DNA from 3 places in the Shewanella sp. K8 genome. Region 3 is predicted to be linked to each of the others. Evidence: predicted binding sites of a transcription regulator. Region 3 holds the regulator's gene; each other region holds the start of a gene.
What was found. Region 3 encodes sigma-54, which starts transcription at its own class of promoters, with help from an activator protein. Its sites were predicted from a motif close to GTTGGCACGNNNNTNGNNT; they were not measured.
Positions count from the first base shown of each region.

Region 1 (3,127 bases), on a different contig from region 3:
TCTACCTGGAATTGCTTGAAAGATAGCGCTACAGCATCGGCAAATTCCTGCAATACCTGGGGTAGCAGCATCTGTTCGTGCACGTCATTGCCTTGCTCGGCAGCAATCGCCTTGAACTTCTGGATCAGGTTACTGGCGCGGGTAATGTTACTGATGATCAATTCACAGCTCTGTTGATATTCGTTGAGAATGGCATTGAGCTCTTCCAGCGTAGCGCCATCGTTTTGCAACAGTTCAACCAATTCATTGATATGCTGCAGCTGACTACTGGCAGCGGTGAGGCAGATACCTATCGGGGTGTTTATCTCATGGGCGATGCCGGATACCAGACCGCCGAGCGCGGCCATTTTCTGCTGTTCGACCATCACCTGTTGAGCCCGTTCCAACACCAACAGCGACTGTTCAAGTTCTTTGGTTTGTTCTTTGACCTGCCTTGCCAGCTCATCTTTATAACTGCGTTCCAGTTCCAACAGTCTTTCCCTGTCACTCAGAGCTTCTTGCAGTTCGTAGCGGGAGCGGTTCAACTGGGTGAAGGAGGCGCGCAGCTGTTGCTGCATCAAATTGATGGCCAGGGCAACCTGGGTAAATTCATCCTGTTTGTCCCGGCGCTTAAACTGCAGTGGTTGATAATCCTGCTCCAAATCGAGCTCTGAGCAGTACTCACTCAGTTGCAACAGGTGCCGGGTAATGGTGGCCCAAACCAGATAGAGAATGAAACCGGCCACCAGAAAGGTCTTGATACCATTGGCCAGTAGTATCAGTAAGGCCTTGTTCACCAATCTGTCGTAGATTTTGGAGAGATCGGCTTGAACTCTCAGCTCACCGACATTGAAATTCTGGCTGCTGGTCTTGTGCACCAGCGGAAAGCGCTTCTCTATTACACCTTGGTCTCTGTACTCGCCGGCGGTCCATTCTTTACCACTGTCATCTTCTATGACCACATAGCTGGTATCCGGCAGTTGGTTGAGACCGTTGAGTTGGGTCTTGATAAGCCTTTCATCTATTACCCAGATACTTGCCGCCAGCACATCCAGGTTGGCTTTTTCAATATTGGCAAACTCATCGTTGATTCGGCCAATGTCACCCTTGTAATCGGAAACCAACTGCAAACCTGTGGTCACCAGAGTGATCAGTGAGCTGAACAGGATAATAGCCAGAGTCAGCCTGCGGCCGATGGGACTACTGATGAGCTGCTGCATAAAACCGGGCATTAATTTCAACTATCTTAAGTGCTTGCTGTGGATAGCTTTAAGCATAGCTTCGCATCTGACTTTCGCGGCATTTTTTGTTGCCGCTGATGGCAAAGTTCACTGAGCAATCCTGGCACTGGTTTTGCTTGATTAGCGGTTGGAACAATTTTCTGACGCTGGATAGAGCCATGAAGAGACTGAAACTTGAGGTATTGAAAGAGGGCAAGTTCAAGGCCGCTGCATTGCAACTGACACTGTGGGTGCTGCTGATAACCACATTGCTGCTGTTTATGCCAAAGTCCTTGCTGGCCCTGTTGCATTTGGAATCCTGGGTAGACACCAATGCCCATTATATTGGCCTGACACTGCTGCTGGCCTTGGCCTATATTGGTGCGCTGGCCGTCAATCTGTTGTTGGATGAAGCGATAAGCCGTTTGAGTGAGCGCCGGATCAACGAAATGATTGAAGAGAAAGTCAGGTTACTGGATCCCGCCGAGCGTGCCCTGTTAAGGGAGTTCTTCCTGCAGGGAGCCAGTGTTTTGACTCTGCCGCAAAATGAAACGCCGGTGCAGGCACTGCTCAAGGCTCACATACTCGAGAGCCTGGGAAATGAACGCCATTACGCCATTCAAGGCCCCACAGCCGAGTACAAGATAGCCATGGCTGCCCGTAAGCATCTGAACCGCAAAGTATTGCGTTTACCATCCGGAGAGCCCAGCCAGGAAGAGCTGCAGCATCTTATCAAGGCAAGACCGCAATTTATCAATGGTATTGCCCAAGTGCGGAAACATGCCGCTTGAAGACGGCAAAAAAGAGGGCAGCCACAGGCTGCCCAAGCAATACTCAAAAACGTCATTGCATTTAAAAGAACATGGAAATCAAAGCTAAGGCTTTGCTGACTTTACAATAAACATCCACATAATGTAGGAGATGATCCCGATCGTACTGAAGATAACTATCATCGACAGTAAACCTATGGGGTTTCCGAACATTAGATCTAACCAGAATGCCATCACTGAAGTCCTCTTTCTTGTAAAGTCAAAGCTAAACTAACCAAATTTGCTTCGGCCGGAGCTGATCTCGATCAACAAATGTTGTCAGAGTTGTTAATCGGGTAAATCAGCTTGTTAAAACATGAGCTTTATCATGTTTTGCTTAAATTAGCCGGCTAAGGAGCAACGTAAGTGTTCCCTAAAGGGAATAGGATCAAAGGCTAATATTAATTACTACACTAAAGGAGTAGGGTGGCTTGGCCTGCGATTGTTCATTGGCAAGGAGCGTGCGATGCAAACATCCCGAGGTCTTTTAAAACTGATATTAAACCAGTGGCAGTTTTATCCGCTGTTGCTCTTGTTGCTTTTCCCCCTGTGGAGCCTGTTACACGGCGCCAGTTATCTCGCCTTTGCTTCTCTATTGGTCGCCTTGATAGTGCTGGCTTGGCTCGGTGCCAGACAACTGTCCAATCTCAAGCGCCTGGAAAACGCCGCCCGTCATCTGGGAGAAGGCGATCTCAGCTATCAGTTGTCGGAACAGGATGCCGGCATGTTCCATTCTGTGGTCCACGGTATCAACCGTATGGGAGAGGACGTTGGCCGCACCATTCTGTCTTTGGTCAATACCGCAGATGCGATGAAGAGTGTGGCCATGGATATCAAGTCCATCAGCGATGCCGCCCATATCGGAGTGGAGGAGCAGGAAAAACAAGCGGAATTGGCAGCGACCGCCATGACCCAGATGGTTTCTACTGTGCAGGAAGTCAGCCGCAATGCTGCCAGTGCCGCCAATGCCGCAGAAGAAGCCAGGCAGGCGGCCCGCAGTGGCGACCAAACTGTCAGGCAGGTGGTGCGGCAGATAGATGATATGTCGGCTCAGGTTGGGCAAACTCAGCAAGTTATTGCCCGCCTGGCGGAAGACAGCAACAACATAAGTACCATCAT
Region 1 is NZ_JAPEHY010000011.1:101,444-104,570, forward strand. Features, by position in the region: gene ON072_RS08180 (sensor histidine kinase) at 1-1,211, opposite strand, end outside; gene ON072_RS08185 (superinfection exclusion B family protein) at 1,379-1,990, shown strand; gene ON072_RS08190 (DUF3149 domain-containing protein) at 2,075-2,203, opposite strand; gene ON072_RS08195 (bacteriohemerythrin) at 2,475-3,127, shown strand, end outside.
Region 1: the regulator sigma-54 is predicted to act here: its motif matches at 1,320-1,338, upstream of ON072_RS08185 (superinfection exclusion B family protein).

Region 2 (3,127 bases), on a different contig from region 3:
GTCACCACTTCTATCATGTCGCCCCTTTGGCTGTTGAAGCCAACGGCGCCTTCCAGCAAGCGACGGATATTGGCCATCTCTTCACCTGTGCGAGGCACTCTGGCGACCTGACCATTTTCACCGGCAGCACCTGCCTTGTAGTCGACCGCCACTGAGACACTGACCCGGCGTACTACACCTATCTGCTGACGGGTATGGCTGATGGTGGTATCCAGCTCAAAGTTACGGGTCGCTTCCCTATGGCTGTTGCCTGACGTAACACTGCTGCTTTCTGTAGCATCGGCAGCGTTTTCAGGAATATTGGACTCCATCGGCGGCTGATTGGAAAGGGCTCCGGGGATGCCGCCACTGCTGCCACCAACGCTGTTATTTTCCACTGTCATTTCACTGCGAAGTGATGGCAGATCCGGATTGAAACGCTTGGCAGTTTGCTCGACCGCGGTGAAGTCCATGCTGACATCCACCTGGGATGTGAAGTTTTCCGGACCGAGGATCGGCATCAGAATCGAGTCAATCTTGGTGCGGTATTCGTTTTCTTTTTGCTGCACCAGCTCAAGCTCGCGTCTGGCGCGGGCAGATACCCCATCCTGACTGCCTGAGTTCAGCAAGCGGCCGTTGGAGTCTGTCACTGTAACCCGGCTGGGTTCCATGCCATGAACCGCTGAGGCAACGATATCGACTATCGCATCAACCTCTTCCTGTCCCAAACCGCCCCTACGGGTATTGACCACCACTGTGGCACTGGGTTTGGCGCGATTGCGGGCGAACACATTTTCCTTCGGCAGCGCCAGGATCACCTTGGCACGGCTGACACTATTGAGCTCTTCAATCGCCCGCGCCAGGTTCATCTCCTGACTCTGCTTCAGCCTGGCCTGTTCCATCCGCTGACTGACACCAAAGCCGGAATCCTGGCTCAGATAATCCTTGGCCTCGGCACTGGAATCTATGCCGGCGCGGCTCAGCATCATCTTCACGTCCTGATACTTGTCTTCAGGCACAGTGATCACATCGACTTCAATCTTGTACGGTACCCGGTTCTTATCCAGCACATCGAGTACCTGCACCATCTCCTGGGTATCCATCTTGCCCAGTGGCCGATATTCTGGCTCCTGGGCCCAGATCATCACAAATACCGCCAGAGCCAGACAGATAGCCAATGCCAGGATCATGGTGATCTGCCGCAGCATATCCACTCCCCCGAGGGAGCCCAATACACCCGACTTGTTTTCCTGTTGGACCCCTTCCAGCGTTGTTCCACCGGCGGAAACATTGGATCCTGCTACTAATTCTGTGCTCACGGTGCGTTCCTGTTATCCGGGATCTGTGATGCAAGCATGCCTTAAACAGGCATGCTCATAATCTCTTTGTAGGCTTCGACCAGCTTGTTGCGCACCTGCACTGTGGCCTCGAATGCGACGCTGGCTTTCTCGCGGGCAATGACAGTGTCAGACAGAGACACTGTGGTGTCGCCCATCTCCAGCCGGGTGGCCAGATTGGATGATGTGCTTTGCAACTCACTGACATTGCCTACGGCCTGGGCCAGTAATTGGCCGAAATCAGTTCCTGTGGTATTGCCCACCTGGCGTACAGGCGAAGACTGAAATCCCGTTGGGGCAATTTCACCTTTAAGTGATTGCATTTCTTGCAATAAAGAATTGGCACCTATTTGCATCTTCTCACTCCTGTCGTCAGCGAATTGACGAAAAATCTGGGTTACCAGACTCTATGCAATTAGTTTGCCAAAAATGGAATAGTCAAAGTTAAGCTAAGTAAACGCCCTGAATTCACCCAGGGCCTGAAGAAAAACAATGGAATTGGAAAGCGGCCTAACGGCCGCTTTGGAGATGACTCAGGCGGGCACCTCTATGCCCATCTCGCGCATGCGCGCCATCTTGTATCTGAGAGTGCGGGCGCTGATCCCCAATTTCTCTGCCACCAGTTTGCGACTGCCCTGACACTGGGCCAGAGTCTCGAGAATAATCACATGCTCCTGAGCCTTGAGCTCATCACCGAGCGCTTCAGGCGTTTCCGGGGCCGTGGTCTCTCCCAGAGCAACATCCTGCAAATCGATAATAATATCGCCCGCTTCTATCTGCCCTTGACTCAAGATCAACGCCCGCTGGATCACATTATCCAGCTCACGGACATTCCCCGGCCAGCGGTGGGCCAACAAACGTCGCACCGCAGCATCGCTGAGAACTGGCACCGGGTTAATCGCCGCGTTTTCAGCGTGACGCGCCAACAGATGTTTGGCCAACGGGATGATATCCGCCGGTCTTTGGTTCAGTGCCGGCCAGGCAAGCGGAAACACATTGATCCTGTAATAAAGGTCTTCGCGAAACTCGCCCTTGGCCACCATCTCTTTCAGATCCCGGTTGGAGGTTGCCAGCACCCGGACATCGAGCTTGATGGTCTTGCGGCCTCCCAAACGTTCAACCTCGCGCTCCTGCAGCACCCGCAGCAGCTTGGCCTGCAATGCCAGCTCCATCTCGGAAATTTCATCGAGCAACAGAGTGCCGCCATGAGCCTGTTCAAACTTACCGGGGCAAGCCTGATAAGCCCCGGTAAAGGCGCCTTTCTCGTAGCCAAACAAGGTGGCTTCCAGCATATTTTCCGGGATGGCGGCGCAATTAATCGCCACAAAAGGCCCGTCAGGCCTTTGGCTGTGCTGATGAATGTAGCGAGCCAGCACTTCTTTACCCGAACCGCTGGGGCCACTTATCATCACAGAGGCTTCTGAGGCGGCCACCCGCTGCGCCAGTGCCAGCAAGGCCAGGCTCTTTTCATCGGCCACCACTGGGCCGCCGCTAACCACCTTGGGACGTAAATAGCGACTCACCTGATTGAGCAATACCTGAGGGGCAAACGGCTTGGCGAGATAATCCACGGCCCCCAGCTTGATTGCGCTGACGGCATTGTCGATGGTGGCATAGGCTGTCATCAACAGGATCGGCAGCTGCGGATGTTGCTGACGCAGATAATCCAGCAGCCCCATACCGCCGATACCTTCCATCTGCACATCGCTTATCACCATATCAAAACGATTACCTTTCAAAGCGGTTATCGCTTCTTCGGCGCTGGCGACATCGACGCACTCATAACTGGCGAGCAGCAAGGTATCGAGCAG
Region 2 is NZ_JAPEHY010000031.1:23,574-26,700, reverse strand. Features, by position in the region: gene fliF (flagellar basal-body MS-ring/collar protein FliF) at 1-1,298, opposite strand, end outside; gene fliE (flagellar hook-basal body complex protein FliE) at 1,340-1,672, opposite strand; gene ON072_RS15980 (sigma-54-dependent transcriptional regulator) at 1,850-3,127, opposite strand, start outside.
Region 2: the regulator sigma-54 is predicted to act here: its motif matches at 1,726-1,744, upstream of fliE (flagellar hook-basal body complex protein FliE).

Region 3 (3,127 bases):
TCTTTATCGACGCTGCCAAGCAGAATTTCCCGCACTGTGTCACTGAGTTCATAGATGTTCAGCGCCGAGGTGTCTATGTAGTGATCCACCAGTTTCGACATGGGTTCCAGCAGCTTGCCTTCGAGCTTGATGGCGTCCTGTAGTGAGACTTTGCTCTTGGACAGGGGGTGCAGTCTGCGGGTTTCGCTGTAGCGCTTCAGCAGCACTTTATCGGAGGCGTTGAGAAAGAAGCTGGTCAGTTGGGTGTTTTCCGGCAAGGCCGCCAACTGTTGTTCCAGCACCTTTTCCTGATCCGGCATATTGCGCACATCTATGCTGATGGCGACCAGATCATTGCTGCCACGGAGGTTTTCCAACAGGCTGCCAATCATGGGCAGGGGGAGATTATCCACACAGTAGTAACCCAGGTCTTCGAGTACCCTGAGGGCAACGGATTTTCCGGAACCGGAGCGGCCTGAGACTATGGCGAGTTTCATCCTGTGATCACCTGATAGAGTTCTGTTTCGTCGCTGGATTTTCGCAACTGCTTGAGTATCGCCTTATCGCTGAGCTTTTCAGCCATGGCGGATAGGGTACTCAGGTGTTGCTGACATTGATCTGCGGGCACCAGGAGGGCGAACAGTATGTCCACCGGCTGGTTGTCTATGGCATCGAAGGCGATAGGCTCTTCGCATTTGACCAGCACGGCAATCGGCTCTGTAATGTCCGGTAGTCTGCCATGCGGAATCGCAATACCATTACCTATACCTGTGCTCCCCATCTTTTCGCGGGCCAAAAGGCTTTCAAAAATCGCTTGAGAGGAAAGGGTGGGGTACTGGGCGCTGGCGAGATCGCTAATCAGCTCCAGTACCTTTTTCTTACTGCCCGGAGTGGCACAGGTAGTGCACTCCGGCCGCAGGATGGTACTCAGTTCCATCGTTAGTGTTTTGTCAGCTTTTCTTTGTGTTTAATGACCTGACGATCCAATTTATCAATCAGAACGTCGATGGCGGCATACATGTCGGCATGTTCAGAAGTTGCATAGACTTCGCCGCCTGTGAGGTGGATCTTGGCTTCGGCTATCTGTTGCAGTTTTTGTACATTGAGCACAACGTGCACATTATTGATCTGTTCGAAATGGCGTTCAAGTTTAGAAAACTTACTTTCCACGTAGTCACGCAGTGAGTCGGTGATCTCGATATGATGTCCTGTCAGGTTGATTTGCATAGAAAGATTCCTCCAATTTCCAACTGTGGATTTATAAACTCTTACGCTGGTTCGACGGTGGTATCATCATAGCCTCGCGATACTTGGCTATGGTGCGTCTTGCAACGTTGATTCCCTGTTCTGCCAGAAGTTGCGCCATCTTGCTGTCGCTCAAAGGCTTCTTCTGGTTTTCCGCTGCCACGAGCTTCTTGATAAAAGCCCTGATCGCCGTGGAAGAGCATTCTCCGCCATCTTCGGTGCCGACATGGCTGGAGAAGAAGTACTTCAATTCAAATATTCCCCTGGGGGTATGCATATACTTTTGAGTGGTGACCCTGGAGATGGTCGATTCATGCATCTCGACCGCCTCGGCAATATCGTTGAGCACCATGGGTTTCATGGCCTCTTCACCATATTCAAAAAATCCCTGCTGGAACTGCACTATACAGTTGGCCACCTTGAGCAGGGTGTCGTTGCGGCTCTCCAGGCTCTTGATAAACCATTTGGCTTCCTGAAGATGACCACGAATAAACTGGCTGTCTGATTGACTGCGGGCGCTACGGGCCATGGCAGCATACTGCTGATTGATCCCGAGTTTGGGCATACAGTCCGGGTTGAGTTCCACTACCCAGCGGCCGTTTTTCTTCCAGACGCTGACATCAGGGATCACATATTCCTCGTCCATCGGCTGCACCAGCAAGCCGGGGCGGGGATTGAGACTCTGGATAAGGTTGATGGCGTCACGCAGCTGATCTTCCTTGAGCTTGGTCTTGCGCATCAGGGTGCGGAAGTCGCGGGCGGCAATGAGATCCAGGTGTTCGTCAATCAACAAGCGGGCGTCGGCCAGATGCGGGGTGTCTGCGTTGAACTGTTGCAACTGGATCAGCAGGCATTCGCGCAGATCTCTGGAGGCGATGCCGACAGGATCGAAGTGCTGGATCCGCTTGAGTACTGCCTCGACTTCATCGAGCTCAATCTCAGGGTTGCCCATGGCTTCGAGGATCTCCTCTGTGCTCTGGGTCAGATAACCCTGCTCGTCGATGGCATCAATAATGGCGGTGGCAATGGCGTCGTCGGTATCGGAAAACGGGGTCAGGTTCTTCTGCCATTCCAGATGTTCATAGAGCCCTTCGCTGGTTTCACCCTGGAAGGGCATATCATCTTCACGGCCCATGGCCGGCCCCGAGGCACTGGCGGCGGTAAAGACTTCGTCCCAGGTGGTATCCATAGGTAATTCATCCGGCATAGACTCATTGTTCAATGCCTCTGAGGTTTCTACCGTGGAACCATCTTCCTGCTTGGCGCTCAACTCGCCGGCGTCGTTTTCCTTGTGGTTGTCGTCGATAGCGTCATCCTGGTTGTCCTCGGCCATTTCCAACAGAGGGTTGGCTTCCAAGGCTTCCTGGATTTCCTGCTGCAGCTCAAGGGACGACAGTTGCAGCAGGCGAATAGCCTGTTGCAACTGAGGTGTCATGGTCAACTGTTGACCCAGTTTGAGCTGGAGTGACGCTTTCATTATACCGCTAATCCCTACTCGTTATTTTTCAAGGAAAAAATTCAATAATAACAAACTATAATACCCGGAATTGCCACCGGAAGACATGATCCTAACTATAGCCTGAATTGTTCGCCTAAGTACACAGCGCGCACTTGCTGGTTGTCCAAGATTTCAGCGGGTGTGCCCTCGGCGATCAACTGCCCATGGCTGACTATGTAGGCTCGCTCACAAACGTCGAGTGTTTCGCGAACATTGTGGTCTGTGATCAGCACCCCCAAACCGCGGGATTTAAGCTGTTCGATGATTTTCTTGATATCGATAACTGAGATGGGATCCACACCGGCGAACGGCTCATCCAGCAGAATGAACTGTGGATTGGCGGCCAATGCCCGGGCGATTTCCACTCGGCGGCGTTCTCCGCCGGAGAGGGACATCCCCAGGCTG
Region 3 is NZ_JAPEHY010000045.1:9,597-12,723, reverse strand. Features, by position in the region: gene rapZ (RNase adapter RapZ) at 1-476, opposite strand, end outside; gene ptsN (PTS IIA-like nitrogen regulatory protein PtsN) at 473-916, opposite strand; gene hpf (ribosome hibernation promoting factor) at 919-1,206, opposite strand; gene ON072_RS19005 (RNA polymerase factor sigma-54) at 1,238-2,701, opposite strand; gene lptB (LPS export ABC transporter ATP-binding protein) at 2,797-3,127, opposite strand, start outside.